One region of the Pseudoalteromonas sp. HL-AS1 genome, then DNA from elsewhere that is predicted to be linked to it. Evidence: predicted binding sites of a transcription regulator. Region 1 holds the regulator's gene; the other holds the start of a gene.

Region 1 (15,909 bases):
TCGGTAGCGCCTACACTTACCATTTCCATAAAAATTTCAGCGCCTTTTAAGCGACCATTTACCTTGGCATTAATATAACCATTTTCAACGTTTATTTGTGCGCCCATGCGCTCCAAACCTTGAATATGAATATCAACTGGGCGAGCGCCAATGGCGCACCCACCAGGTAAAGACACTTGAGCTTCACCAAAACGTGCAACTAGAGGGCCTAATGCAAGCACAGAGGCACGCATTTGCTTTACTAAGTCGTAAGGCGCTAATGTTTTATTAACCGTTGCACCGTCAATTACTAGGGAATCGCCCTGCCAATTAACATCTGCACCTAAAGTTTTTAATAAGGCTTCAGTGGTCACTATGTCGCGAAGACGCGGTACATTAGTAAATATACTTTTGCCATCAGCTAATAGTGAAGCAAATAAAATAGGCAGTGCGGCATTTTTAGCGCCGGAAATAGTCACTTCACCAGCAAGTGAAGTGCCACCTTGAATTACAAATTGATCCATTAGGAGGCCCTAGTTATTGCGGTAAAATGAATTTTTGTTCACGCTTCCACTCTACAGGAGTAAATGCACGAATAGATACTGCGTGAATTGTCCCATCTGAAATTGTATTCATTAATGGACCATAAACTAGCTGCTGCTTTTTAACTCGGCTTAAACCGTCAAAGCATTCGCCTACTGCAACAACTTCATAATGACTACCATTGGCTTTTACATGTACTTCAGCTAATTGAAGTTCTTCGCGTAATAATGTTTCGACTTGGCTAGTTTCCATAACTCTCACTCAAATAGGGTTGTAACCTGACCCAATTGCATTAAATTTTGCAATTGCTCAGGTAGGTTTTGCAATTCAAGGCGAATGCCTTGCTGCTTTAATTCTGCAAAAGAGTGAATTAACCAAGCTAAGCCTGCTGTGTCAACCCTTGATACTCCACTTAGGTCGAAATAGATGATTTTATGCTTAGTTAATAACTTATTGTTCAGAAGCTGTTCATCGCCAATTGAATTTCGAGTAAGCTCACCGCTTACTCCAAAATGTTGTCCATCAACTTGGCTTATTGCCAATTTAGTCATTCGAGTTACTGCCTCTAAACTGAACTGGTAGCTGACTCTTTTGCTCTAAAAGGTTACTTACATTATCAATACCTTGCTGGCGCAAAATACCTTGCAGCTCACTTTGTTTTGCGTCTAGTAAACTAATACCTTCGGCAATCATATCGTACGCGCGCCATTCACCGTCACGGTCTTCGCGTACTTTAAAATCGATTCTGATATCAGGTTTACCGTCTTCAATAATTTTAGTCTTAATAACAACAACGTCTTTGCCTTTAAACGCTTGCTCTGCACCAAACTCAACTTTCTGGTTTGTGTATTGAGTAAATACACCTGCATAAGTAGCAACTAAGTACTCTCTAAATACACCAATAAAGCGTTGAATTTCTTTAATTGCTTTGGCCTTTTCAGCCTCGTCGGTAATTGCACGAACTTTAGATACTTCACTGCCAAGTACACGAAGTGCTGCATATTTATAGTCGATGTAAGGCATTAATTCTTCTTCGACTATTACGCGAAGGTACTCTTGATCTTTAACAATTAATGGCTGATCTTTTTTAATGCGCGCAAATGTATTATCGGCAACTTGGCGTACCATTTTATTAGGATCGACTAATTTCACATCTGCTGCACTTACGCTTTGAGTTAGCGTCATTGTGCCAATTGCTACAATAGCTAAAAACTTTTTCAACATAATAATTACTCACTACCTTGGTTGAATAAAAACTGCCCGATTAATTCTTCAAGTACAATGGCAGACTTAGTGTCAGTAATTGAATCGCCATCACCTAGTGCTTTGCTTTCCACACCAAATAAATCGTCAATTGCTTCATCTTGCTTGTTCTCAGTCACTGTTTCGCCTAAACAACGTTGTTTAGCCGAATCTGGAGAAATTACAGGGTGAATACCTAAGTACTGCTCACCTAAAATACCCGACGTTAAAATAGAGATTGAGCTTGTGTCTGAAAAACGACATAAATACTGTGCATCAATGGTCATGTTTACCACTGGTAAAAACTCTTGTGGGTGTACATAAATTGATTCAACACGACCAATTACAACACCACCTACTTTTACCGGCGCACGCGCTTTTAACGAGCCGATGTTTTCAAACTTGGCATTAAGCGTATATGTTTCGCCAGAGCCACTAATACCTGAATTGGCAACTTTAAGTGCAAGCATCGCAAAAGCTAAAATGCCAAGTGCTACAAAAAACCAACTAAAATTTCTAATTTCCGTGAATTCATTATCTATACCCTATTAGCTGGTAAACATTACCGCTGTCAAAATAAAGTCAAAACCTAAAACTGCTAATGACGAATGAACAACCGTTTCGGTGGTTGCTTTGCTGATCCCTTCTGAGGTCGGCACACAGTCATATCCTTTATAAAGCGCAATCCAGGTCACCACTATGGCAAATACAAAGCTTTTAATAATACCGTTTAGTATGTCTTGCTGAAACGACACTTGCGATTGCATGATTGACCAAAAACTACCTGTATCAACCCCCAGCCAATCTACCCCCACTAAATGAGCGCCTATAATTGCTACAGCTGAAAATATCAATGCAAGCAATGGCATGCTTATAAAACCCGCCCAAAAGCGCGGTGCAATAATACGTTTTAGCGGATCGATTGCCATCATCTCAAGTGATGAAAGTTGCTCTGTTGCTTTCATTAAGCCAATTTCAGCTGTCAAAGCGCTACCTGCGCGTCCTGCAAATAATAATGCAGTAACAACCGGGCCTAGTTCTCGCAATAAGCTCAGTGCCACTAACGGCCCTAAACTATCCTCAGCGCCATAACCAACCAATACGGTGTAACCTTGTAAAGCCAACACCATACCGATAAACAAACCCGACACCATAATAATGAGTAACGATTGCGAACCAACCATATAAAGCTGGCGAACAAGTAACGGTGTGCCTTTTTTAAAATTAGGAACATGCGCTAATGCACTAAACAGCATATAAGCAGAACGACCAAGGGCCGCAAAGCGTCCTAGCGTTTTATGTCCTAGCTTTTGAAATAAATCCAACATTATGCTTTTTCTCCAAGTAGTTCGTCTGCATAAGCCTGAGCCGGAAAATGAAATGGTACTGGACCATCCGACAAGCCTTTTAAAAACTGTTGAACTAAAGGAGATTCATGATTACGCATTTCATCTGGAGTACCACAACCAATTACCCCTTGATCGGCGATAATTATAACGTGTTCGGCAATACTCATTACCTCTGTTACATCGTGCGTCACGATTAAAGACGATAAACCTAATACTTCGTTGAGCGACTTAATTAGCTTAACCAATACGCCCATCGAAATAGGATCTTGTCCTGCAAATGGTTCATCGTACATGATTAGCTCTGGATCAAGTGCTATAGCGCGTGCAAGCGCAGCACGCCTTGCCATACCGCCGGATAACTCAGAGGGCATTAAATCTTTAGCGCCACGTAGTCCAACAGCTTGCAATTTCATTAACACAACTAATCGAATCAGGTCTTCACTTAGCTTTGTGTGCTCTCTTATAGGAAACGCGATATTGTCAAATACCGACATATCAGTAAACAACGCACCACTTTGAAAAAGCATACTCATTTTAGTACGTGCTTCGTATAACTCTTTACGAGACATTTTAGGAATGCTGCCACCTTCAAATAAAATATCACCTGAATCTGGTTTAAGCTGACCACCAATTAAACGCAACATAGTGGTTTTACCAATTCCGCTTGGCCCCATAATCGCAGTAATTTTACCTTTAGGAACGCTAAAACTCATATTTTTATATATGGTTCTATTGCCTCTCGAAAAGCTAACATCCTTGACTTCTACTATTGATTGCGACAAGTCGCTCTCCATAAAAATGTTCACTAGTGCCCCTATTTTAAAGCTTTTTTGTCAAAGATGGAAAAAACAATTCGTAAGATTTTGTAATACACCCATGAAAAGGATTATAAGACTCGCTCAAAACAGCTTAACCCCGGCTTAAATTTTTAAATTAGCTGTTTAAAAGCAGCATTGTTACGCAGTTGACCTTACTCTTTTATTTATACTTTCATCTTGGCTTTTGTTACTATTCGCGCCATCCGTATTTTGTATAACTGGCTTAACACAATGGTTACCTCGTTTGTTATTTTAATTCTTGGTTTTGCAGCTCTTGTTTGGAGTGCAGACAGGTTTGTTTATGGCGCTGCGGCTCTTGCTAAAAACTTTGGTGTACCTACACTTATTGTTGGTTTGACCGTTGTAGCAATGGGTTCTTCAGCACCCGAAATGATGGTTTCGGCATCTGCCGCACTAGCTAACAAAACAGACACAGCTGTTGGTAATGCTGTTGGCTCTAATATTACAAACATTTTACTTGTGTTAGGTATCACGGCTCTATTTCGCCCTCTTTCAGTTTCATCTAGTACGTTAAAACGCGAAATGCCATTGGTGATGCTCGTATCTTTAGCTACTTGGTATGTGTTCTCAGATAACTACTTTTCATTCAGTGAGGGTGTGGCACTTTTAGTTGGCTTTATCGTATTCATCGGTGGGTTAATCATTGTATCTATGCGTGCAAAAAACCAAGATGACCCATTTGTCTCAGAAGCCTGCGACGATGTACCAAACGATGTACCTACTAAAAAAGCGGTATTTTGGTTAATTGTCGGCATGATACTCCTGCCGGTTAGTTCTCATTTTTTAATCGGCTCAGCTGTTGATATTGCTAAATACTTCGGCTTAAGCGACTTAGTCATTGGTTTAACAATTATTGCCATTGGTACTAGCTTGCCTGAACTTGCCGCCTCGGTTGCAGGCGTACTTAAAAATGAAGATGATTTAGCACTAGGTAATATTGTTGGCTCAAACATATTTAATATTTTAGCTGTATTACCTCTAGCAGGTATTATTAATCCTTCAGCAATTGATCCATCGTTAGTAAGCCGAGATATATTAATTATGATTGGTGCAACACTTGCTCTTATTATTATGTCATTGAACTTTAGAGGCACCCAGCGTATCAATAGAGTAGAAGGCGGCTTATTACTAATAGCGTTTTTGGGTTACCAAGGGTATATTTTTAGTCAAGTAGGGTAAAAGATGGCAACGCTAAACTTTATTGAACAAGGCCTTCGCGTTTTAGATGTTGAGCGCCAAGCACTTAGTGATATTGCACAATATGTAGATGAAAATTTTCATAATGCGTGCCAATTAATGTACGACTGTGAAGGCCGTATTATTGTTATTGGCATGGGAAAATCAGGCCATATTGGCAATAAAATAGCGGCAACTCTTGCAAGCACTGGCAGCCCTGCGTTTTTTGTTCACCCTGGTGAAGCAAGTCATGGTGATTTAGGTATGATCACTAAAAATGACGTGGTTATGCTTATTTCTAATTCAGGGGAAACCAGCGAAGTTTTAAATATCATTCCGGTTTTAAAACGACTTGGTGCCAAAATGATAGCGATGACTGGCAATACGCAATCAACCATGGCAACCCTTGCTAATGTACATGTGTGTATTAAAGTAGAAAAAGAAGCTTGTTCATTGGGTCTAGCCCCTACATCAAGTACCACTGCAACGCTTGCGATGGGCGATGCCATGGCAGTTGCATTATTAGAAGCTCGCGGCTTTACAGCTGATGACTTCGCGCTATCTCACCCAGGTGGTAGTTTAGGCAAGCGCTTATTACTTACTTTAAAAGATGTTATGCACAGCGGCGCAAATACACCTATTATTGATGTTTCACAAACAGTTAAAGATGCTCTAATAGAAATGTCAGCTAAAGGATTAGGTATGACAGCCATTGTTGATGAAAATCAGCAACTCGTAGGGTTATTTACCGATGGTGACTTACGTCGCATTTTAGAACAAAGAATTGATATTCATACAACACAAATAGATGTTGTTATGACTAAGTCATGCACTACAGCTACGCAAGATATTTTAGCCGCTGAAGCGCTCAATATTATGGAACGTAAACGTATAAATGGCCTAATCGTCGTCAATGAGAAAAACCAACCTATTGGCGCATTAAATATGCAAGACCTATTGAAAGCAGGAGTGTTATAAATGCAATTTGAAGAACTCTATCAACCGCTGAGCGATGATGCAAAAGCACGCGCTAAAAAAGTAAAACTACTTATATGCGATATTGATGGTGTATTTTCTGATGGCCGTATTTACCTTGGCAATCAAGGTGAAGAGCTAAAAGCATTTAATACAAAAGATGGTTTTGGCATTAAAGCACTTATAAACAGTGGCTTTGAAGTAGCTGTTATTACTGGTCGTCATTCACAGATAGTACAACAACGTATGAGCAGCTTAACCGTACAGCATATTTATCAAGGCCAAGAAAATAAGCTCATTGCCTATCAAGAATTAAAAGATAAACTCAACCTTAGCGATGAACAAATTGCTTATATTGGTGATGACGGTCCTGACATGCCTGTTATGGAGTTAGTAGGCTTTGCCGTTGCAGTAAATGATGCCCACCCACTTATTAAGCGTTTGTCACACTATGTAACGCAAATGCCTGGTGGTTTTGGTGCTGTGAGAGAACTCACCGATTTGCTCATGCTTGAAAATGGTAAAGCATTGACTACACAAGGCACTAGTTCATGAATGCAGCGCGCATAATATTAAGCGTTTTATTCATTAGCTGTATGGTTTGGCTTTGGTACCCTTATTTTACACAAACAAATATTGTGCCTCAGGCTGAGCCTGAAGTTATTGCTAAGCCTGATTACATAGCTATTGAGCTCAAACAGACAGCCTATGATGAGCAAGGTAAAATTAGCCACAAAGTCACTGCGGCTAAAATGGAGCTATACCAGCAATTAGGTTTCACGTTTTTCGAAAAACCCATTTTCACTTTATATAACGAACAACAAACGTGGCAAATAAATGCAGACGAAGCAACATTATACGAAGATAAACAATTAATTTTAGAAGGTAATGTGGTTGCCAAAAATTTAACCGATAACGCCATGATAGACAAAATCAATGCTGATAATATTCAGGTTGATATAAAGCTATTAACAATGCGTTCGGAGCAACCCGTCATCATCACTGGACCCAATTTAAAAATCACCGGTAAAGGCCTAGAAGCCGACTTAAAAACCGAAGTGATAAAACTAATTAACCATACGCGAACCATATACTATGACCAATAAAATATTAAAATCACTTATAATTCCTACACTTATACTAGCGTTTAATAGTAGTGCTGCAGAGCAAAACACGCAACCTGCTGCCAATCAAATTTCAATAAGTGCCGACAAGCAAGAAGGTCAATTGAAAGCTAATGTGGGTATTTTTGAGAAAAACGTTGAGATTATTCACGGTAATCGCCGCATTACAGCCGATCGCCTCGAAGTACACAAACGTGATGAACTTGGTGATAATAAACAATTATTAATTGCCACAGGTAGCCCTGCGCACTTTGAAGAAAAGCAATCAGACGGCACAACTATGAGCGCCAGTGCTGACGAAGTACGTTATGATGTATCTAAGCGTTTTTTAACGCTTGTTGGTAATGCACAAGTATCGCAAGCCGGACAAAAAATAAATGCTAAAAGCATTACCTACGACATAGAGCAGCAGCTCATCAGTGCCGAAAAAGATGAAAACTCAACTGACCGCGTTCACACAATTTTAGTACCGATCGAAACTAAAAAAAGTAAAAAAGGCGATAAAGGTCAACCATGAGCACATTAAAAGCAGAACTATTAGCAAAAAGCTATAAAGGTCGTGAAGTTGTAAAAAACGTCGGCCTTGAAGTACAAGCTGGCAGTATAGTTGGCTTACTTGGCCCTAACGGTGCTGGTAAAACAACGACTTTTTATATGATTGTAGGGCTTGTTCCTAGCGACAAAGGTAAAATATCTATTGATGATAACGATATTACTCTTTTACCTATGCATAGTCGTGCTAGATTAGGCATAGGCTACTTACCACAAGAGTCATCGATTTTTAGAAAGCTGACTGTTTATCAAAACTTAATGGCCATTTTAGAAACGCGCAAAGAACTAAATAAACAAGCCAGAGAAGACACGCTCAATAACTTATTAGATGAATTTAGCATACAACACATTCGTGATAGCCAAGGTATGGCATTATCGGGTGGAGAACGTCGTCGTGTAGAAATAGCACGAGCGCTGGCAGCAGATCCTAAATTTATATTACTGGATGAACCGTTTGCTGGTGTTGACCCTATTTCGGTATTAGATATAAAGAAAATAATAGAACATCTTAAAAATCGTGGGATTGGAGTATTAATTACCGACCATAACGTAAGAGAGACCCTTGATGTTTGTGAAAAAGCCTACATTGTTTCTCATGGGGAACTGATTGCATCAGGTACTCCAGAACACGTATTAAATGATAAAACAGTACGCGATGTTTACTTAGGCGAGCAATTTAGGCTGTAACATTTACGCCATGTCTTTAAGCATCTGCTAGTATTAATTATAACAACATAAAAGGATTGTTAGAGATACATGAGGCAATCACTACAGCTGCGCATGGGCCAGCAACTTACAATGACTCCACAGTTGCAACAAGCTATTCGTTTGTTGCAACTCAGTACATTGGATCTCCAGCAAGAAATACAAGAAGCTCTCGACAGTAATCCACTTTTAGAGGTTGAAGAGGCAGACTATTCTGAAGACGCTGCTGGTAAAAACGAGCAAAAAGCTGATACCGATGACATAACTGTTAGCGCATCTGCTGATGATGCTCCGAGCGAATATGAACAAGATACTGGTGAAGCACTTGCAAAAGACACGCTAAGTGACGACATGGCTATGGATGTTAGTTGGGATGAGTACATGAGTGCCGCCCCAGCAGCCTCATCAGGTCCAATGCCTGAAGACGAATCTATATACCAAGGCGCCTCTACTGAAACGCTCCATGAGTATTTAATGTGGCAATTACAACTAACGCCATTTAGCCCTACCGATGAAGCCATCGCTATTGCGATTGTAGAGGCCGTCGATGATTCAGGTATTTTAACTCTCAGTTGCGAAGAAATTTTAGAAAGCTTTAATCAAGAAAACGAAGATGATAACGAAGTCGAACTTGATGAAATTGAAGCGGTATTAAAACGCATTCAACTGTTTGATCCTGTTGGTATTGCTGCACGTAGTTTACAAGAGTGTTTGTGTATTCAGCTTAATCAATTTGATAAAGAAACACCTTACATTAATGAAACGAAAATGATTTTAACCGAGCATATTGATCTATTAGCAGCTCGCGACTATCGTACATTAATGAAAAAAACTAAGCTTAAAGAAGAAGAGCTTAAAGAAGTGATGACACTAATACATACTCTCAACCCAAAACCTGCAGATACTATTGTAAGGGAAGAATCTGAGTATGTTATTCCTGATGTGTCAGTTAAAAAAATTAAAGGTCGCTGGGTTGTCGAATTAAACCCAGATAGCATGCCTAAAATTCGTGTTAATAGCCAATACGCGGCAATGTCTCGCACTGTAAAATCAAGTGGCGACAGCCAGTTTATTCGCTCACATTTACAAGAAGCTAAATGGTTTATTAAAAGCTTAGAAAGTAGAAACGACACGCTATTAAAAGTTACTAATTGTATTGTTAAGCAACAACAAGGATTTTTTGAACATGGCCCTGAAGCCATGAAACCAATGGTTTTAAATGATGTCGCTGAAATGGTAGAAATGCACGAATCGACAATTTCGCGTGTGACTACTCAAAAGTACATGCATACACCCCGTGGTATATTTGAGCTTAAATATTTTTTCTCAAGCCATGTAAGTACTGAAAACGGTGGTGAATGTTCATCTACAGCAATACGTGCGCTTATCCGAAAATTAATCGCAGCAGAAAACTCAGCAAAACCATTGAGTGATAGCAAAATAGCGGATATATTGGCTGAGCAAGGAATTAAAGTAGCAAGACGTACAATCGCAAAATACCGTGAATCTCTTGCTATTCCACCGTCAAATCAGCGTAAAAGTCTGATTTAAGACGCTAAACTAAGAGGGTAATGCTTATGCAACTAAACTTAACTGGTCGTCACGTAGAATTAACCGATTCACTAAGAGACTATATTAATACTAAATTTGCGAAGCTTGAAAGACACTCTGATCATATTAATAATGTTCATGTCATTCTCGATGTAGAAAAATTAAATCAAAAAGCAGAAGCCACAATACACGTAAGCGGTGCTGAGCTATTTGCCTCTACAGAACATCAAGATATGTATGCCGCTATTGACTCGTTGATCGACAAGCTCGATCGCCAAGTAATCAAACACAAAGAGAAGCTTGCTCGACACTAATATGATGAAATTAAGTTCACTTATATGCCAGGACTGCAGCAAAGCTGCGGTCCTTTTTAATAGCAAAAAAAGAATTTTAGAGTTCATTAGCGAACTTGCTCACGACAAACTTCCGTATTTACCGCAACAAGATATTCTTAATGCTTTAATGAGCAGAGAGAAATTAGGTAGTACAGGTATAGGGCGTGGCATTGCTATTCCTCATGGAAGAATGAGCGGTGCAGAAGAGCCTTTGGCTTTAGTGCTCGTTAGCGAAACTCCAATAAACTTTGATGCAATCGATAATCGCCCTGTTGATATTTTTGTCGCACTCATCGTACCAGATGGCGATAACCAGCAGCACTTAAAGACTCTAGCAACCATTGCTGATAAACTAAACAACAAAGATTTTTGTAAACAGTTACGCAGTGCAAAATCTGATACTGAGCTTTACCAAGTTATTGTCGATCAATCATAGTTTTATAAAGGGTGTTAAATGGAGTTAATTATCATAAGTGGCCGTTCTGGTTCTGGAAAGTCGGTTGCTTTGCGCGTTGTAGAAGATTTAGGTTATTATTGCGTAGATAATATTCCAGTAAACCTACTACCTTCATTAGTTCGCAGTGTGTCTGATAGCTACGATAAAATTGCTGTTAGCATAGATGTGCGCAACATCCCTAAAGAACAAGATGAATTTAACGATATTCTTGAATACTTGCCTGGCTTTGCAAACCCTACGTTGTTTTATTTAGATAGCGACGATCAGACATTGATCAAACGCTTTTCTGAAACACGCAGATTACACCCACTATCAATAGACTCGTTGCCGCTTGATTTAGCCATCAAAAAAGAAAAAGAATTACTTGATGTATTAACCACTCGCGCCGACTTTATGATAGATACGACTGATTTAAGTGTTCATCAACTCGCTGAATCTATTCGTGAAAAGATTTTAGGTAAAAAAGATAAGCAACTGATTGTCACATTTGAATCATTTGGTTTTAAACACGGTATACCAAAAGAAGCAGACTACGTATTTGATGCACGCTTTTTACCAAATCCACACTGGGAACCAGAGTTAAAGCCTTTAAATGGGTTAGATCAACCGGTTAAAGACTATTTAGCTAATCACAGCATAGTGCAAAAATTCACATGGCAAATTCAAACATTTGTACAAACGTGGTTACCACATTTAGAACGAAATAACCGCAGTTATTTAACCATTGCTATTGGGTGTACAGGCGGGCAACATCGCTCTGTGTATTTAGCGCAAACTATCGGTGAAAGTTTCGCAATGACACATCCCAATGTAAAAATTCGCCATCGCGAGCAAGAAAAATAATATAGCTGAATAATCACCTGTTCAGCTTAGGTAGAGTAAGTTATGCATTGTGAAGATACCTTTTTAATAAAAAACAAATTAGGCTTACACGCCAGAGCAGCTACTGTGCTTGCGCAATTAGCAGTACAATTTGATGCGACAATCACATTATTCCAAGATGACAAAGAAGCAGCAGGCGATAGCGTACTTGCACTAATGTTACTTGAAAGTAGCCAAGGAAAAGAAGTTAAAGTTGTTTGTAAAGGCCCTGATTCTGAGCAAGCTTTACACGCTGTTGGAGAATTAATAGCACAACGCTTTAATGAACAAGAATAACCTGTTTTATAAAAACAATATTCGCATTACTAATGCTTCAATTAAAACAGATATATAAAATAGATAGGTTAGTAACGCCAGTTAACTCACCTCCCCCCCATAAAGTAATATAACAATTTATAAAGGACGCCAATGCCTGAAGCTTTTGAACAAGATTACCCACTACAGCAACTAAAACAGGTGACGAAGTCACTCAATAGTGGTCAATTTGTTCAAGTTAGGCGCATGCTCGCAAAAACGGCTCCTTGTGATACCGCATTATTATTAGAATCATCACCGCATAAAATTCGCCGACTGCTTTGGCAATTGGTCGATCCTGATGTGCAGGGTGATGTTCTTGAAGAATTATCTGAAGATGTTCGTTTAGGCATTATTGCCCAAATGGAACCTAAGCACATTGCCGCCGCAACTGAAGACATGGGCCACGATGACTTAGGTGAAGTATTACGTAGCCTGCCAGATACCGTCTATAAAGACGTTGTTAGCGCGATGGACATTCAAGACCGTGAACGTGCCACGCAAGCACTGTCATATCAAGAGCGTTCAGCAGGTGCGCTAATGAACACCGATACGGTGACCATTCGCCCTGATGTAACACTCGATGTTGTACTTCGTTATATTAGACTGCGTGGTGAGTTACCAGAGGGTACAGATGATTTATATGTTGTTGATAAACATAACTGCTTTATAGGCGCTTTATCGCTGAGTACATTATTAACTAATCCGCCAGAAAAAATTGTGCGCGATTTAATGGATGAAGATTGTGAGTCTATCCCAATCTCAATGGATGAAAGTGAAGTAGCGCAATTATTTGAGCGCCATAATTGGATATCGGCCCCTGTGGTGGACGATAACGACCAACTCCTCGGTCGTGTTACTATCGATGACATCGTTGATGTAATCCGAGAAGATGCCGAGCATAGCTTATTAAGCCTAGCCGGTCTTGATGATGAAGAGGATACATTCGCGCCTGTACTAAAAAGCTCTAAAAAACGCTCAGTTTGGCTAGGAGTTAATTTACTAACCGCACTTGCAGCTGCTTTTGTAGCTAGCTTTTTTGAAGGCACTTTAGATGTGCTCCCTATTTTGGCTGTGCTTAACGGTATTGTCCCTTCTATGGGTGGTGTTGCTGGTAGCCAATCATTAACGCTTGTTATCCGTGGTATTGCAGTAGGTCATATAAACCAAACAAACCAACGTTTCCTGATGATGAAAGAACTGGCCATTGGCGCGCTAAACGGTATTTTGTGGTCACTATTAATTGCGGGTGTTATTGCGCTATGGCAATGGGATTTTATGCTTGGTGGCGTACTCGCCTTCGCTATGTTTATGAACTTAGTGGTGGCAGGTGTTGCTGGTGCAAGTATTCCAATAATTCTTAAAAGAATGAATATAGACCCTGCTCTTGCAGGGAGTGTGGTGCTAACCACGGTGACTGATATTGTTGGTATATTCGCCTTTTTAGGTACTGCTACATGGTTGCTGATATAAATTAAACGCTTTAAATGTAAAAACTACAGCAAAAATACTTAGGGTAAATCAGTAGCTATGGCAACGGATACCAAACATAAAAATGACATACCTAAAAAAACGCTAAAACAAAAAAGCGTATCCATATTAAAAAGTGTACTGGTATATGGCTCTATATTTTTCGTCCTTTATACCGCCGTCAATTGGTGGCGGCAACCTGTCATGCCAGCAAATCCTCAATTACAATTAATCGATTATAAAGGGCAAAACATTGATTTAGCAGCAATGAGCCAAGATAAACCCACGCTTGTGTATTTTTGGGGAACTTGGTGTCCTATTTGTAGTATTACCTCCCCTGCCATAAACGAACTCGCAAACGAGAATAAATACCCCGTTGTGAGCATCGCGATAAAATCAGGCTCTGATCAAGAGCTGCATGATTATTTAAATGAGCAGGGCTACAGCTTCAGTACTGTTAACGATCGACACGGCGAGATATTTTCCGATTGGCAGGGACAAGTCACGCCATCTTATATAATCTTAAAAGATAATAAAATGACGCAAGGACTCACCGGCATTCAGCCGTTATGGTCACTTAAATTGCGTTTGTGGTTATCATCAATGCTTTAAAAAAAAGCTAAACTTAGCACAGGATATCTAAGGAGAGGGGCTCTAAAACCTCACCCTATATCACCTACAATAATATAGATAATAAAGAGCAAAGCTGACTTAATTTACGTATACAAAAGCTAAAAAACGCGTGCCGCAATTAGCCTTATCTATTAGCAAATAAAATTACTAACGTGTGCTTTGTCGATTACCGCCTACTTTTGGCTTAGTGTTTGCCTTTTTAAATTGGCTAAAACCGGTATGTCGCGTTAGTGCTGGACGCCCACCTTTTTTACCACCTTTACCTGCTTTTTCATCGCGCCCTTCTTCTGGCACTAAACAGTTAGGCCCTTTACCAATTAAATTAGCTTTACCCATTTTACGTAGAGCTTCACGTATCATTGGCCAACCAGCTGCATCGTGGTAGCGTAAAATAGCTTTATGTAATCTACGTTGGCGTGCGCCTTTAGGTACTGGAACAACTTCTGAGTTGTTTTTTATATTACGTAAAGAGTTCATCTCTGTATGGTAAATAGTCGTCGCATTAGCCATAGGTGATGGGTAAAAATTTTGTACCTGATCAAGCTTAAAGTCGTTTGATTTAAGCCATAAAGCCATGTTTACCATGTCTTCATCTTTTGTACCTGGGTGAGCAGATATAAAGTAAGGAATTAAATACTGCTTTTTACCGGCTTCTTTAGAGTACTTATCAAATAGTTCTTTAAATTGATCGTACGCTCCCATACCTGGTTTCATCATTTTTGATAATGGACCATCCTCTGTATGCTCTGGCGCTATTTTTAAGTAACCGCCTACATGGTGCGTTACTAATTCTTTAACGTAACGCGGGTCGCGTACAGCTAAATCGTAACGTACACCTGAAGCAATCAATACCTTTTTAATACCCTTAACTTCACGTGCTTTTTTATACAAATCTATTGTTGGCGTATGATCTGTATCCATGTGTTTACAAATATCTGGATACACACATGATAAGCGTCTACAGGTACTCTCGGCCTTTTTACTAGTACAGCGCAGCTTATACATATTCGCCGTTGGGCCACCTAAATCAGAAATAACACCAGTAAAGCCGGGGACTTTATCTCTAATTTGTTCAATTTCTTCAATAATAGATTCTTGCGAACGACTTTGAATAATGCGCCCCTCATGCTCTGTAATTGAGCAAAACGAACAGCCACCAAAACAGCCACGCATAATATTAACTGACGTTTTAATCATATCGTAAGCAGGTATTTTAGCATCACCATAACTTGGGTGAGGAATACGCTGATACGGCAAACCAAATACAGCATCCATTTCATGTGTTTCTAATGGATATGCTGGCGGGTTTACCCAAATAGAGCGATCGCCATGTCGTTGGTAAAGCGCTCTTGCACAACCAGGGTTTGTTTCTTGATGTAAAATTCGCGAGGCATGAGCGTATAAAGGTTTGTTAACACTTACTTGCTCATAAGCAGGTAACTTAACATAGGTTTTTTCCCACGGCTTAGGACGTGCAGGCTGAACCATGATTGGTTTTGCCGCTTCTGCTTTTAAATCAATACCCGCTTGTTTAAATTCAGATTTACTACAGCCAACATCATCCGCGCCATATGGGTTTGGAATAGGGTCTATTTTACCAATTTTATCAATAGCGGTAGAATCACTGCCACGCCAACCAGGTAGAGGCTCTTTTCGAATAACAGCCGTGCCGCGAATATCCTGAATCGTATCCATCGTTTCACCCGCCGCAATACGGTGTGCAACTTCAACTAGCGGGCGCTCTGCGTTACCGTAAATTAAAATATCGGCTTTTGCATCAAACAAAATACTACGACGTACTTT
Region 2 (15,909 bases), 1.7 Mb from region 1:
CTTACATAATTAAGTGAATTGGTATTATTTATAACTAAATTTAAGAATAAAGGACATTAAAAAAGCCTTATTGATAAGTCAATAAGGCTTTTTTAATGTAAAATTTGGGGCTTAAGCTTTTAAGTTACGAACCAGTTTACTCTCGGTATTTACAGATTTACCGGCTTGATCGTAGGTCATTGACGTTGGTGCGCCAATTAATATCTCTTTTAATTGTTTAACACTTAGTTGCGCTTGGCGGGCAGCATGAGCATTAACGTTATTTTGTTTTTGGCATTGTGCCAGTTGGGTTTTAACTTGGCTTATTAGCTCAGATATTTCAGAATTTTGTGAGTCGTTACTAGCAATTAGCTTACTTAGCTCTTTATCAAGGGTGCTTAACTTAGTTAAAAAAGACATTTTTTGTTGGGCAATTTCTTTTAAACCAGCACCACGTCGTGAGGCAATAGCAGTAAGCTCGTCGTTTAATAGCGTATGCAAAGAGTCTAAACAACTTACTTGTTGGTTTAGTTTTACGCTAATTAAACTATTATGATCAGCCATATACGTTAAACTCAAAATCAGCTAAATTTTTGGCAAGCTTTTCACTATCCACTTGGTATTTACCTTCAGTTATTGCTTTTTTAAGCTCAGCAACTTTATCGCTGTCAAAGCCAGGTGATTGCTGTGCTTTATCTTGAAGCGTTTTTAATTGCTGCGCTTGCGGCGTTAAACTTACAGAATCACTTGCAGCCTTAGGCGAAGGAGCTTGAGCAGCTTGTGTATTTGCATTATCTTTTTTTAAATCAACTTGTTGTTGCTTTGCATTTGTAAGTGCATTAGCTTGTTGATTACTGCCATTAACTTGACTAACCATAATAATAAACCTGTATATTACCCAACTTATGCCAAGTTATCGGCATATACGTAGGATACTTTAGTATAAATCTAAATTAAATATTTACTTGAACAGACTCTACACCATCTACTCGCGCATTTAAAATTTTACCTGACTTTTTGTTTTTAATTTGTATTTGATCGCCCAAAGTACCGTCTTCTAATGCAATACCTGTTGTTTTAATTCTAAGGCCTCTGAGATTAGCGTAAATATTAACAGAGTCACCTTTACACACCATACAAATTTGGTTTAGTAATACTGGCATACCACTTCTAATATTTCGTTTACTTCTGCTACCTATTAAAATTGTGGGATCATCTAAATATTGCACTCTTACAAAGTGAGTTGGTTTCATTTCAATACTTAAATGCGATTTAGTTATTACCTCACCACGAGCTAAGTTAGCAATTGCTACAACAACAGGCGCCATTTCAACAACTCTTACATGGACATATTGAGCCCATATTTGAGCATCATTACATTTAGCTTGTAAAGTTACTTGGCGGTTAAATGGTGGTTCATCGGAAGTTGATAATTCAAGGTCAGAATTACAAATACGATCAGGAATGCGACTATCTAAAGGCAGTGCACTTAATTGCATATTAGTATTTTTTAATATACCAATCTGCTCAGTTATATAAGCAACAGCCATCTCTTGTAATAAATCTTTGCTAAATACTTTGGCCTGCAAAGGGAATGCAAAGCAGAGGCTAGCAACAAAATAAAAAACACTGTATCTTCTGACTTTTTTTAACAAACTCATAATGTTTCGACTATGCTTATGGTTTCAAACAGGGTATAAATATTTTGCGTCAAAAAGTAGACGCTCCCGCGATGTTATGTAGCTTTATTAATAGGAAGCAATTATCGTTCCGCATTATTTGTTTTCTTTAGGAGATTTGAATGGCAGGCATTTTAGACTCAGTAAACCAACGCACGCAGTTGGTTGGGCAGAACCGCCTAGAATTACTTTTATTTAAGCTCAGAGGGCGTCAGCGTTTTGGCATTAATGTATTTAAAGTGAGGGAAGTATTGCAATGTCCTCCACTTACAAGCATGCCAAAATCGAATGCTTATATTCGTGGTGTTGCTCATATTCGTGGTCAAACTATCTCAGTAATCGACCTGTCGATGGCTGTAGGCGGGCGCCCAATAGAAAATATTAAAGACAGTTTTATCATCATTGCTGAGTACAACCGCTCGGTTCAAGGCTTTTTAGTGGGCGGGGTTGGGCGTATTGTAAATATGAATTGGGAAAAAATAATGCCACCACCATCAGGTGCCGGGCGTTATTCATATTTAACAGCCGTGACCGAAATCGAAAATGAATTAGTAGAAATTTTAGACGTAGAAAAAATACTTAATGAAATTTGCCCAGTAAATACAGAAGTAAGTGCTGAAGTTGCACAAAGTGGCGACATTCAAAAAGACTTAGGCGAGCGTATCGTATTTATTGCAGACGACTCAGCTGTTGCGCGTAATCAAGTTAAACGTGCCCTAGAACCGCTAGGCGTGCAAACGGAGCTTGCTAAAAATGGTAAAGAAGCTTTAATTAGGCTTAAAGAAATAGCAGAACTTGATTGTAAAAATGACATTACTGAGCGAGTTGCATTACTTATTTCTGATGTTGAAATGCCAGAAATGGACGGTTATACATTAACAGCTGAAATAAAAGCAGATCCTAAGCTTGCACCATTACATGTTATTTTACATACATCATTGAGTGGTGTGTTTAACCAAGCAATGATAGAAAAAGTAGGTGCTGACGACTTTATCGCCAAATTTAACCCTGATGAGTTAGCAACTGCGGTTAAAAAATGGGTCCATAGTGACCAATAAAAATAGGTGTTATTGATTTGAATAATAAAGATTTGCAGCAAAGTGAATACGACCAGTTTCGTTCGTTTTTAGAGCAGCAATGCGGTATTGTTTTAGGTGAAAACAAGCAATACTTAGTTAAAAGTCGACTTGCTCCACTCATGGCTCGATTTAATGTGGAATCTTTATCACAATTAGTAAGTAAAACACTTGGCCTTCATGAGCGGCAATTAAGAGCCGCTGTTGTTGATGCAATGACCACAAACGAAACGTTATGGTTTAGAGATCAATACCCATTTGAATTACTTCAAAATAAATTATTCCCTGAGTTTAAAGAGTTAAGAAGACCATTAAAAATTTGGTCTGCTGCCAGCTCATCAGGGCAAGAACCCTACTCGATTGCCATGTCGGTTGCCGAGTTTCAAGCTAAGCAACCTGGCGTGCTACGTATGGGAGCGCAAATTATTGGTACAGATATATCTAATACCATGCTTGATATGTGTAAAAATGCAGAATACGACGCGCTTGCACTTGCCAGAGGCTTATCGGCAGAACGTCGTAAAAAGTTTTTTAAAGATAGCGGCAACGGTATGGCACAAGTAAACGATACAATAAAAAAACAAGTTAGTTTTAGGCATTTAAATTTGCTTGATTCGTACGCGTTAATGGGCAAGTTTGATATTATTTTTTGCCGTAATGTACTTATTTACTTTGCTCCTGAAATAAAAGCTAAAATTATTAATCAGTTTGCACAAGCGTTAAATCCAAAAGGGTACTTGTTTTTAGGTGCATCAGAGTCCTTGACTGGCTTAAGTACTGAGTTCGATATGGTTAGATGCAACCCCGGTATTATTTACCAAAAGAAATAATTAAGCTAATTCCTTTCCCTAAAACGACGCACTCAGCGTCGTTTTTCTATTTAGATACATGGCCTTATAAAAATATAACTTTCCTTATTATAAATGGCTTATTTTTTGCTTTATTCATGGGTAAGTCAATTTTTTGGAGAAGGTTATGGCTATCAGTTTTGATAAAGCATTAGGTGTGCATCCGCAAGCCATGTTGATCCGTTCACAGCGAGCAGAATTAATTGCAACTAATATAGCTAACGCTGATACGCCTGGCTATAAAGCAAAAGATATAGACTTTGCCTCGGCATTAAAAGCGGCAAGGTCAACCCAGCAAAGCGGCAATACCATGGTAAGAACTAACGATAAACACATTAGTGGAGGTACTCATAGTATGGGCAATTCTGAATCATTTCGCTTACCAAATCAATCAGATACAGGAGATGGTAACTCGGTTGATATACAAGTGGAACGAAACTTGTATACACAGAATGCTATGGAGTATCAGGCCAGCTTGCAATTTTTAAGCGGCAGATTCAAAGGTCTGAATAAAGCTCTCGGTAGTCAAGGATAAAAATTATGAGTTTATATAATGTTTTCGATATTGCAGGTTCGGGTATGAGCGCACAAAACGTTCGCTTAAATACTACAGCTAGTAATATTTCTAATGCTAATACCATTAGTTCATCTCAAGACAAAACGTACCGAGCGCGCCAACCTGTATTTGCGGCTGAGCTAACAAAGGCTTCAGCATCAGCAAGTAATCAACAGGGCTCCGCAGTTGGTGTTAAAGTTTTGGGTATTGTTGAAAGCGATGCACCATTACAAATTGAATATAACCCAAATCATCCAAGTGCGGATGAAAATGGCTATATCTATAAACCCAACGTTAATGTTGTAGAGGAGATGGCAAATATGATTTCTGCCTCTCGTTCTTACCAGACAAACGTGCAAGTTGCTGATGCAGCAAAGCAAATGCTAAGTAAAACACTGTTGCTAGGGCAGCGGTAACCGAGGGTAGGTTATGAGTAACGATATTAGTACATCTTCATCCTATTTAGACTCTTTGCGTTGGCAAGAATCGCAAGTAGCGACCAGCGATGGTGAAAGCGATGCGTTAACGCAAGAAGACTTTTTTTCTTTGTTAACTCAGCAATTATCGTATCAAGATCCCAGTAATCCTGCGGATAATGATCAAATGATTGCTCAAATGACTAGCTTTACGATGGCGCAGGGTATTAGCGATTTGAATTCAAATTTTGATACGTTAGCTACTTCGATGACATCAAACTCAGCCCTGCAAGCTTCAACGCTTGTTGGCAAGCAGGCTTTATTAGAATCTAATACTTTAGATTTAAATGAATCAGGTGATGCTAAAGGGTCTATCGTTGCTGAAAGTGCAGTTGAAAGTTTAACACTTAGTGTAACTGATGCTTCAGGACAGCTAGTGAGAACAATTGATATGGGTTCTCAGCCTGCGGGCGCTGTTCGCTTCGCTTGGGATGGTAATAATGAAAGCGGTGAGCGTTTACCTGAAGGGGAATACACGTTATCGGCACAAGGTAGTACCAATGGTCAGTTTTCTAGCTTACCTATTGCAACTTTCAAAAATATTGAAAGTGTAAATATCAACGGTTCAAGCGGCATCATTGTTAACACTAAAGAAGGTGCGGTTAGGTTAACCGACATTGCAGAGATCGCGTAACAAATTTAATATTTCTTGCCTGCCAGCAGGCCACAGATTAACAGGTTAGAGGTAAATTATGAGCTTCAATATTGCATTAACCGGCCTAGCTGCCGCACAAAAAGATTTAGACGTAACGGCAAATAATATTGCAAACGTAAATACAACAGGTTTTAAAGAGTCGCGCGCTGAGTTTGCCGATGTTTACGCTTCATCAGTATTTAGCTCTGGTAAGACTAAAAATGGTGATGGTGTACAAGCGACAATGGTTGCACAACAGTTTCATCAAGGCTCACTACAATTTACAAATAACTCACTTGATTTAGCAATCACTGGTGAAGGTTATTTTGCGATGACAGACGATTTATCTTCGCAAGACTTAACATACACACGAGCAGGTGCATTTAAATTAAACCAAGATAATTTCATAGTTGATGCTAAAGGTAATTTTTTACAAGGTTTCCCTGTTGACGAAGCAACAGGTAATACAACATCAGTAAGCCTAAGCACTTCATCAGCTTTGCAAATTCCTGATTCATCAGGCTCTCCGCGTGCAACAACAAGTGTATATAGCTCATTCAATTTAGATTCGCGAGTTGAGTCACCAACGCTTCCATTTAATCCAGATGAAAGTGCTACTTATAATTCATCAACATCAACTACAGTTTATGACTCATTAGGTGAGCCACATGTTTTACAGTTGTTTTTTGTGAAACGTGATGACGCCGCAACTGCGACTGACGCAAATAAATGGGATGTTTATACTACCCTTGATGGTGACAGTTTTGGAGAGGATGGCGTGCTTCAAGATGGGACTACGCCTTATGCACCTTTAACAACCCTAGGATTTGACTCAAGCGGCGTACCGTCAACAACAGGTGATCCAGCTGTAGATAATGTAGCGAATACTTTTAATCCTATTTCGATAATTGGAGGTGATGCAGCCTCCGGTACAGCAGGCCTTTCTGATTTATTAACGAATGGTGCAAGCTTTCCTGCAGATATCGAAGTTAATTGGCGTGATGAAACTGGTACCGCAAATAAGGTGCCTACCCAATACGCTAGTAATTTTGAAGTAAAAGCGCTTGAGCAAGATGGTGCTACTGTTGGTCGTTTAGCCGGAATTGACATTGGTACAGATGGTAAAATTGTAGCGTCATACAGTAATGGTGATACATCATTTTTAGGCCAGGTAGCTATGGTTCGCTTTTCAAACTCGCAAGGTTTACAGCAAGTCGGCGATACTGCGTGGAAAAAAAGCTTAACATCGGGTGAGCCTATTGCAGGTGAGCCAGGATCGGGTACTTTAGGATCAATAAATTCATCTGCACTTGAGCAATCAAACACCAATTTAACTACTGAACTAGTAGACTTAATTACTGCACAGCGTAATTACCAAGCAAACTCACGTGCGCTTGAAGTTAACTCAACAATTCAGCAGAGTATTTTGCAGATTCGATAAGCTACACTCAATTGAATATATTAGGCTGCATTTTTGCAGCCTTTTTTATGAGCTCTTCTTAATACCCTCAATGTTGCGTCAAATTTAATTTGGCATCTATTTTGCATTTATAATTTCAGAGATTTTTTATGTGAGTCGATACTATGGACAAAATGGTCTACATTGCGGCCTCTGGCGCTAAGCAAAGCCTACAGGGACTTGCGCTTAAAGCCAATAATTTGGCGAATGCAAATACAACAGGCTTTAAAGCTGACTTTGCACAGGCGCGTTCTATGCAAGCGTTTGGCGAAGGTTTGCCTACACGAGTATTTGCAATGCAAGAGCGTCCGGGTTCTAACATGGTATCGGGTGGCATTGTTCAAACCGGGCGCGATTTAGATATTGCAATGAGCGATAACGCGTGGCTTGCCGTGCAAGATGCCTCTGGTAACGAAGCTTATACCAAAGTAGGTACGCTCAATATTACTGCGCAAGGCATGTTAGTAACGAGCGGTGGTCGTCAAGTAATTGGCGAAGGCGGCCCTGTTATTTTACCCGTCCCAGTCGAAAAAATAGGGTTTAGCCAAGATGGCGCTATTCAAGTTCGCCCGCAAGGCGCTCCCGCTAATTTTTTAGAAGAAATCGACACGCTTAGAGTGGTAGAAGCAAATAGCTCACAGCTCGAAAAAGGTAACGACGGTTTATTTAGACCAAAAGCAAATGTAACAGTAGATACCTCTGCCAATGTAAAAGTTTTAAGTGGTTCGCTTGAAATGTCGAATGTGAATCCGGTTCACGAAATGGTCGACATGATAAGCCACCAGCGCCAATTTGAATTACAAGTGAAATTAATGAAAACAGCTGAAGAAATTGACGAGCGTCAAGATCAGTTATTACGCATAGTTTAACTTTAAAGTGAGGACACGATTATGAATCCAGCATTGTGGATCAGTAAAACGGGGCTAGACGCTCAACAAACCGATATATCGGTTATTTCAAATAACTTAGCGAATGCGAGTACTGTAGGTTACAAAAAAAGCCGCGCTATATTTGAAGATTTACTTTATCAAAATATTAATCAACCAGGTGGTCGTTCATCGCAAGATACCGAAATGCCATCAGGCTTAATGTTAGGTGCGGGTGCTAAAGTTGTAGCTAATCAAAAAGAGTTTACGCAAGGCAACATGTTGACCACCGAAAACTCACTAGATTGGATGATTTCTGGCGAAGGTTTTTTTGAAGTACTGCAACCAGATGGCAATATTGCTTACTCGCGCAACGGCCAGTTTACTACCGATGGCGATGGACGAATTGTAACATCGGGCGCAGGTTATGTGATTCAGCCAGAAATGAATGTACCAGACGACGCGCAATCAATTACGGTGTCGCAAGATGGCGAAGTATCTGTACGTGTTGCAGGCCAAGCGGATAACGTAGTAATTGGTCAGCTAACAATTAGTGACTTTATTAATCCATCGGGTCTTGAGCCAATTGGTCAAAACCTTTATACCGAAACTGCTGTAAGTGGTGCACCGGTACAAGGTAACCCGGGTGTTGAAGGGTTAGGTAGTATTATTCAAGGCTCACTCGAAACATCTAACGTAAATGTGACTGAAGAGCTGGTAAATCTAATAGAAACTCAGCGTATTTACGAAATGAACTCAAAAGTAATTTCGGCCGTTGACGAAATGATGAGTTATATCAATCAACAGCTTTAATAGAGTAGGGGGAATTATGCGTAATATTATTTTATTTGCAGCGGGCACATTATTTTTAAGTGGCTGTATGTCTACGCAAAATAGCGAAGTAGTACAGGACGACCCTTACTATGCACCTATGTACCCCGAGCCTATTTTAGAGCCGATGGTAGCAACGGGTTCATTGTTTAATACTCATACATCAAACGACTTATATTCTGATAAAAAAGCGCTACGTACTGGCGATATAATTACGGTTAAGTTACAAGAGTCTACTCAAGCAACAAAAGCTGCTAAAACAGAAACAGACAAAGAAACCGACGCAAGTTTAGACCCAGTGATTGGATTAGGTGGTCTACCTGTAAATATAGGTGGCGATAGTATTCAGTTTGGTATTGGTAGTGATTCGTCGTTTACGGGCGATTCAAAATCAAACCAGTCAAACAGCTTAGTAGGCGATATTTCGGTAAATGTTATGCGTGTTTTACCTAACGGTAATTTAGTTATACGCGGCGAAAAATGGCTAACGCTTAATACCGGCGAAGAGTTTATTCGTTTAGAAGGGCTAGTACGCCCTCAAGACGTAAGCGCCGATAATACGGTTGAATCAAACCGCATTGCTAATGCACGTATTCAATACTCAGGTAAAGGGCAAACGCAAGAGGCGCAAAGTCCTGGTTGGCTTACACGTTTCTTTAGCAGTTCGCTGTTTCCATTTTAGAGGGTAACAACATGAATAGCCTTAAAGCTTTATGTTTAGTTGTATTATTAGGTTGGCAGTTTACTGCCAGTGCTGAGCGCATAAAAGATGTGTCTATGGTTGAGGGCGTGCGCTCTAACCAATTAGTTGGTTATGGCTTAGTGGTTGGTTTACCGGGCACTGGCGAGCAAAACTCATATACACAACAAAGTTTTAGAGGCATGTTGAACAGCTTTGGTATTACGCTACCTTCAACTCAAAGTCCTAAAATTAAAAATGTTGCCGCTGTTGCTGTTCATGCAGAATTACCCGCATTTAGAAAGCCCGGGCAAACAATCGATATTACGGTTTCGTCTATTGGTAGTGCAGGCAGCTTGCGTGGCGGTACTTTACTACAAACTTTTTTAAAGGGTGTAGATGGCAACGTATACGCAATTGCACAAGGTAGCTTAATTGTAGGTGGCTTAGGCGCACAAGGTCTTGATGGCAGTAAGGTTGTAATTAACACCCCTACCGTTGGTCGTATACCAAATGGCGCAACAGTTGAACGCACAGTAGAAAGTCCATTTATGCAAGGCGATTACATTACCTTCAACCTAAACCGCCCAGACTTTACAACGGCAAAACGCCTAGAAAAAACAATTAATGATTTAGTCGGCCCAAATAGCGCACAAGCAATTGATTCTGTTTCTATTCGTGTTATAGCACCACGCGATGCATCCCAGCGTGTATCGTACTTATCAACACTCGAAAACTTAGAATTTAAGCCAGCTGATATGGCCGCTAAAATTATAGTTAACTCGCGCACAGGTACAATTGTCATTGGTAAAAACGTTAAGCTTCAGCCTGCCGCTATAACTCACGGTGGCTTAACAGTAACAATTGCAGAACAACAAAATGTGTCACAACCAAACCCGCTAGCAAACGGTGATACTGTTGTTACACAGCAAAGTATTATTGATGTAAATCAAGATGACTCGCGCGCCTTTGTATTTAATCCAGGTGTAAGCCTTGACGATTTAGTTCGCGCAATTAACGAAGTAGGCGCAGCGCCTGGTGACTTAATGGCTATTTTAGAAGCACTAAAAGAAGCTGGCGCAATTAACGGACAGTTAGTTGTTATATAAATAACCCAAGCCAATAAATAACGTATTACTTAAGCCCTATATTTTTGAAACAAGATATAGGGCTTTTTATTTACAGCAACTTAAGTTTATTATTTTTATCTTCCTCTTTTTATCGGTAGTGGCTCAATTTTTGCATTTTTAACTGCATTATTCATTTTGTGTCAAAAAGCCGATGGAAACTAACCACCTCGATAAGCAAAACTTTTTTGATTTAGGCAACTTAGATTCACTTCGTAAAGAAGCCTTAACCAGTGGCGATGCATCAACTGATGCCTCTAAAGCTGCGCTCAAAAAAGCGGCCGCACAATTTGAAGCTATTTTTACGCAAATGCTGCTCAAAGGAATGCGCAAAGCCAACGAAGCATTTGAAGACAAAGACAGTCCATTTAATTCAAGTGGCGTAAAGTTTTTTGAAGAAATGCACGACCAGCAGCTTTCAACAGAGCTTTCATCAAATGGCTCTTTAGGCCTTGCCGATTTAATTGTTCAGCAGTTATCGCCTGAGTCTAAAAACTTTATGCCAGGCTCTGTACTTAGAACAACCAACGATATTTTTAGCGATACGCAAGTCGGATCAGCGCTTCCTCATGAGCAAAAAAATAATCAACCCGATCTTATCGTTAAGAGCACTAAAGCCGATATTGCTGAGCCTAAAGTTAATACTGCAGAGTCTAAAGCCGATAGCCCAACATTTAAAAATGCAGAAGAGTTTGTAAGTTCAGTGTGGGAACACGCTAAAACTGCAGCGCAAAAAATTGGTTTAAACCCAGCGGTAATGGTTGCACAAGCAGCACTTGAAACCGGTTGGGGTAAGCACATTATTAATAAAAGTGACGGTGGCAGCTCAAATAACTTATTTAATATTAAGTCAGATAAAAGCTGGGAAGGCGACAAAGCAAGCAAAGTAACGCTTGAGTTTGAGCAAGGCACACCCGTTAAAAAACAAGCCAGCTTTAGAGCCTACGCTTCAATTAAAGATAGTGTGAACGACTTCGTTGATTTTTTAACGCAAAACCCACGCTACCAAGAAGCATTACAAAATACAGCAAAACCAAATGACTTTTTAGATTCATTGCAAAAAGCAGGTTATGCAACCGATCCAAATTACGCCAGTAAAATAAAAAATGTGCTCAATAGCAGCCAGCTAAAAGACATTGCGGCAAACGTGATCCGCCAAGGAGTAGAGTAACATGTCGTTTAATTTATTAAACATTGCCAGTTCTGGGGTTAGAGCAAGCTCGGAGCTACTGCAAACGACAAGTAAAAATATCGCCAATGTAAATACCGTAGGTTACGTACGTGAGCGTACTGAATTTACCACTATGGTTGACAACCAAGTGGGGCGAGGCGAAACATACCGATTACTAAACGAGTTTGCTCAGTCACAGCTAAATCGTGACACCTCTAATAAATCGTTTTTCGATCAGTTTATTACTGAGGCTAATCGAGTTGATACTATTTTTTCTGAAGAGTCGAACAACCTTTCGACTGGCATTAACTCTTTATTTAATAACGTGCAAGAAGCGCTTAATCAGCCGTCATCTACCGTTGCTCGCTCATTAGTAATGACCGACGCGCAAAGCTTAATTGATCAAATGGATAGGCTTTCGGGCATCGTGCTTGATCAAAAAAGTATAGTAAACGAGCAGCTCGAAATATTTTCAGATGAAGCAAACTCACTCATTCAAAGTATTAGCACGCTAAATCAAAATATTGCAGCAGTTAATGGCACTAATAACGCCGCAGATGCGAGCTCTACCTATAACGAACGTGATAAAGCGATACGCGACTTATCAGAGCTAATAGACATAGAAACGCTTGATGGTCCAAATGGCGAAAAGCTCGTTTTTATGGGCACAGGCGAAGCAGTTGTTATGCAAAATGGCGCATTTAACTTATTTTCGATGACGGGCGACCCCGATCCTAATTTTAAAGAATTTAAGCTTGACGTTAATGGTGGCAAAGCAGTGCCGCTTGAAGTTGATGCAAGTAAACTCAAAGGCAAAATTGGCGGCTTACTTTCTTTTAGAGATGACATATTAGTCCCTGCGCAAAACCAAATTGGTCAAATGGGCTTAGCGATAGCTGACGCATTTAATGAGCAAAACAAATTGGGTATGGATGCAACAGGCCAGCTAGGGGGGAATATTTTTAATATACCTACCGTTGGCGCTTATGCGTATCAAGCTAACACCGGTACTGCCGGTATGACTGCAACGGTAGAGCCAGGTAAAGGCAGTGAATTACCTGCCAGTGATTTTATTATTACTTATACCAGTGCGACATCGGTTTCTATTCAACCAGTAGATAATAAAGGCGAGCCGCTAGGTGATCCATCAGTTGCAGATATCCCAGCCGATGGGATCATAAATGCAGACGATATTCGAAATGCAGTCCCTTATCAAGCGGCAACACCTACAACACCAGAAGTGCTTGCAACAGTAAAAGACTCCTTCGGACTCCAATTAAATATAGATACAAGCAAAACAGGTAACGTGGGTGATCAATTTCAAATAAAGCTTAATTCAGATTCCGCTTCAAGTATCACACTTGCAACAGGTCGCGCAGAAGACCTAGCACTCGCATCCCCTATTCGTACAGCTAACAGTATAGATAATACCGGTACCGCTACTATTTCAGCAGGAGAAGTTACAAGTGTAACATCGGGTGGTTTTAGCACAGCTCCCGGTTTGACCAATGGCGTTATTACCCTAGTTAAAACAGGCACTGCAAACGAATATCAAATTTCTGATGAAAATAATACGGCAACAACAATTATTATTCCACCGCCAGGTAATAATGTTTTATCTCAAGCAGGAACGCCATACAGCGATTATGGTTTTGACTTTGATATAGAAGGTACACCAGCAACAGGCGACACCTTTACACTTGAGTTTAACGAAGGCGGCTTTGATGATAACCGTAATGGTTTAAAATTAGCTGATTTACAAAATGGTGAGTTAGTACGTTTAAATGTAGAAACAACAGCAACAGCCGATAATCATAAAACGTTCAACCAAGCTTATTCAGGATTAGTGAGTGATATAGGTGTTATAACTGGCCAAGCAATCACAAGTGGGGCTGCATTTGACGCTCTAGCACAACAATCTGAGGCATGGTATGAATCACTATCTGGAGTAAACCTTGATGAAGAGGCCGCAAATTTACTGCGTTTTCAACAATCATACTCAGCATCAGCACAAGTTTTAGCAGCAGCTCAAGAAATTTTTGACACCTTATTAAATGCGGCGAGGTAATTATGCGTTTATCTAATAATTTAATGTACCAAAATGGCACTGATAAAATACTTGAAAATCAGCAACGCGTTGCTGATGCACAAGAGCGTGTTAATACAGGGAAAAAGTATCTCTCTTCATCAGAGGCTCCCGCGATAATATCTCAGGCAATGTTGTTTAACGATAAAATTCAAATAAATGAGCAACATGTTAAAAATTCTGAAATGTTGAAAAGTCGCCTTGAAACACAGGAAGGTGTACTCGAAAGTATCAAAGAGTCGGTAGATAGGGCAAACATTCTAACCATTAAAGCAGGTAATGGGGCAATGTCAGACATCGATCGAAAAAGCATGGCCGGTGAGATTGAATCAATTAAAGAAGCGGTTTTTAGTTGGATGAATGCAAAGTCAGAAAATGGCCGTTATATTTTTTCAGGCTATCAGGATAATGCGCAGACTTATTCATTTAACTCGAATACAAATACATACGAATATAACGGCGATCAGGGTCAGCACCGTATTAAGGTCGCTGATGGGGTTGAAATCAAGTCGAGTGATAATGGTTATGAAGTATTTGAAAAAGCACAAAAACGCTTAAATATAGAAAGAAGTTCAGTCACTCCTGCAGGAGCAGATGTGTATGTTGGTGAGCAACCTATATTTGATCGATTCCATCAGGACAATTATAACGCTGATCCGAACGCGGCTGCGAATGCGAATTTAATCACCGTTAATTTTACTTCTGCAACAGATTACGATTTGTTACAAGGTGGCGTTACAATTCAGAGTGGGACGTACAGTGGTAGTAACTTGTCCATTTCAGGCTTAGATATTGATGTTCCCAACACAGTTCCAGGAAGTATTAGCTTTGAATTAGAAGAGCCTAAAAAAGAAAATTTACTAAATTCTCTGAATAAGTTATCAGTTGCACTATCTGATAACTCTTTAAGTAATGCGGATTTTAAAGAAGTACTGTCTAATACTCTCGTAGGACTTACAAATTCAAAAAACCTTATCTCGCAAACGCAGGCGAGTCTTGGTGCTCGATTCAATACTGCGGATAGAATAGCTTCATCTAATTTAACTTCGGATATTAATAATAAACAAGCGAAAGCAAAACTTATTGAAGTTGACATGGCTGAGGCTATCTCCGATTTAACTAAGCAAGAATCATCACTGCAAGCATCTCAAGCAACGTTTGGTCGGTTAGCAAACCTTTCCCTATTCGATTATCTATAAATTAAATGGAGGATAAGGCAAAAGTTTGCCTTATCCTCATGTGCAACTTTATATCTCCTCCTAGTTAATCTAAATAATCCTGATGATTTTTTAAGTGTATGTTTTTTATGGTTAATACTAAAGTGCATTTCTTTATTTTGTTTTTTGAGTAATAAAAATCTAAAGTATTTTAAAACGTGCCCGATAACTTAAATAAGGCAGCTGATGAATAAATCGATTCAAAGGCTTAAAAGATTAAGTTAAGTGTAAACACAGCGTTTACCTCAGGAGAACCATCATGGCACTTTATGTAAATACAAATGTATCAAGTTTGAATGCTCAAAGACAGTTAATGAACTCAGGTAATACGCTTGATACAGCGTTTCAACGCTTATCTTCAGGTCTACGTATTAATAGTGCAAAAGATGACGCGGCAGGCTTGCAAATCTCTGACCGTTTAACGAGTCAAATAAATGGCTTAACGCAAGGTAACCGAAATGCAAATGACGGTATTTCACTGGCGCAAACAGCGGAAGGTGCGTTGGATGAAATGACAAGTATGTTCCAACGTATTCGTACATTAGCAGGGCAGGCAGCGAATGGTTCAAATACAGGTTCAGATAGAGCGGCCCTGCAATTAGAAATGCGACAGTTAGGTGAAGAGGTTAATCGTATTGCAGGCGATACAACATTTGGTGGTACAAACTTACTGGATGGGAGCTACTCAGCAGAGTTCCAAGTAGGTGCTGATGCGAATCAAACTATCAGCATGACAATGACCTCGATAGCGGCAGCGTCGGGTGGAACAGTTTCAGTAAATAGCTTTACAGTGAGTGGTTTAGCAGCAGCAGCAAGTGCAGTGACAGGTACGGGTTCGGGAGCGACAAATGCTTTTGCAAATGCCAGTGGTATGTCATTCACATCTGTAGGGGAAGCGCAGGATGTTTTAGCCGCGGTAGATGCGATGATAGGCGCAATTGATGCAAAACGAGCCCAGCTAGGTGCGGTACAAAATCGTTTTTCATCAACAATCCGTAATCAAACGAACATCATTGAGAATGTATCAGCGGCACGTTCACGTATTAAAGATGCTGATTTTGCAACAGAAACGGCAACGTTGACCAAAGCACAGATTTTACAACAGGCGAGCAGTACAATATTGTCACAGGCGAATCAGCGTCCACAAGCGGCATTGTCACTACTAGGTTAACGTAATACGCGGGCTAACAAGGTGTTAGCCCGCATATAAACGCAATACTGAAAC

What was found. Region 1 encodes sigma-54, which starts transcription at its own class of promoters, with help from an activator protein. Its sites were predicted from a motif close to GTTGGCACGNNNNTNGNNT; they were not measured.
Region 2: RB214_RS12215 (flagellar basal body rod protein FlgF) is a predicted target of sigma-54. The motif match lies at 6,778-6,796, and genes of this name have one in related genera.

The regions. Positions count from the first base shown of each region.
Region 1 covers NZ_CP133569.1:651,028-666,936, reverse strand. The annotation lists gene murA (UDP-N-acetylglucosamine 1-carboxyvinyltransferase) at 1-503, opposite strand, end outside; gene RB214_RS03140 (BolA family protein) at 517-774, opposite strand; gene RB214_RS03135 (lipid asymmetry maintenance protein MlaB) at 780-1,073, opposite strand; gene RB214_RS03130 (phospholipid-binding protein MlaC) at 1,066-1,746, opposite strand; partial or broken gene mlaD (outer membrane lipid asymmetry maintenance protein MlaD) at 1,752-2,299, opposite strand; gene mlaE (lipid asymmetry maintenance ABC transporter permease subunit MlaE) at 2,313-3,092, opposite strand; gene RB214_RS03115 (ATP-binding cassette domain-containing protein) at 3,092-3,907, opposite strand; gene RB214_RS03110 (calcium/sodium antiporter) at 4,163-5,131, shown strand; gene RB214_RS03105 (KpsF/GutQ family sugar-phosphate isomerase) at 5,135-6,106, shown strand; gene kdsC (3-deoxy-manno-octulosonate-8-phosphatase KdsC) at 6,107-6,658, shown strand; gene lptC (LPS export ABC transporter periplasmic protein LptC) at 6,655-7,209, shown strand; gene lptA (lipopolysaccharide transport periplasmic protein LptA) at 7,199-7,744, shown strand; gene lptB (LPS export ABC transporter ATP-binding protein) at 7,741-8,466, shown strand; gene RB214_RS03080 (RNA polymerase factor sigma-54) at 8,536-10,035, shown strand; gene hpf (ribosome hibernation promoting factor) at 10,062-10,349, shown strand; gene ptsN (PTS IIA-like nitrogen regulatory protein PtsN) at 10,354-10,806, shown strand; gene rapZ (RNase adapter RapZ) at 10,825-11,670, shown strand; gene RB214_RS03060 (HPr family phosphocarrier protein) at 11,713-11,985, shown strand; gene mgtE (magnesium transporter) at 12,118-13,476, shown strand; gene RB214_RS03050 (protein disulfide oxidoreductase) at 13,534-14,085, shown strand; gene RB214_RS03045 (YgiQ family radical SAM protein) at 14,254-15,909, opposite strand, start outside.
Region 2 covers NZ_CP133569.1:2,622,380-2,638,288, reverse strand. The annotation lists gene flgN (flagellar protein FlgN) at 112-543, opposite strand; gene flgM (flagellar biosynthesis anti-sigma factor FlgM) at 536-856, opposite strand; gene flgA (flagellar basal body P-ring formation chaperone FlgA) at 933-1,640, opposite strand; gene RB214_RS12245 (chemotaxis protein CheV) at 1,781-2,716, shown strand; gene RB214_RS12240 (protein-glutamate O-methyltransferase CheR) at 2,734-3,564, shown strand; gene flgB (flagellar basal body rod protein FlgB) at 3,710-4,117, shown strand; gene flgC (flagellar basal body rod protein FlgC) at 4,123-4,554, shown strand; gene RB214_RS12225 (flagellar hook assembly protein FlgD) at 4,568-5,248, shown strand; gene flgE (flagellar hook protein FlgE) at 5,307-6,689, shown strand; gene RB214_RS12215 (flagellar basal body rod protein FlgF) at 6,833-7,576, shown strand; gene flgG (flagellar basal-body rod protein FlgG) at 7,598-8,386, shown strand; gene flgH (flagellar basal body L-ring protein FlgH) at 8,403-9,086, shown strand; gene RB214_RS12200 (flagellar basal body P-ring protein FlgI) at 9,098-10,192, shown strand; gene flgJ (flagellar assembly peptidoglycan hydrolase FlgJ) at 10,365-11,381, shown strand; gene flgK (flagellar hook-associated protein FlgK) at 11,383-13,449, shown strand; gene flgL (flagellar hook-associated protein FlgL) at 13,452-14,666, shown strand; gene RB214_RS12180 (flagellin) at 14,944-15,855, shown strand.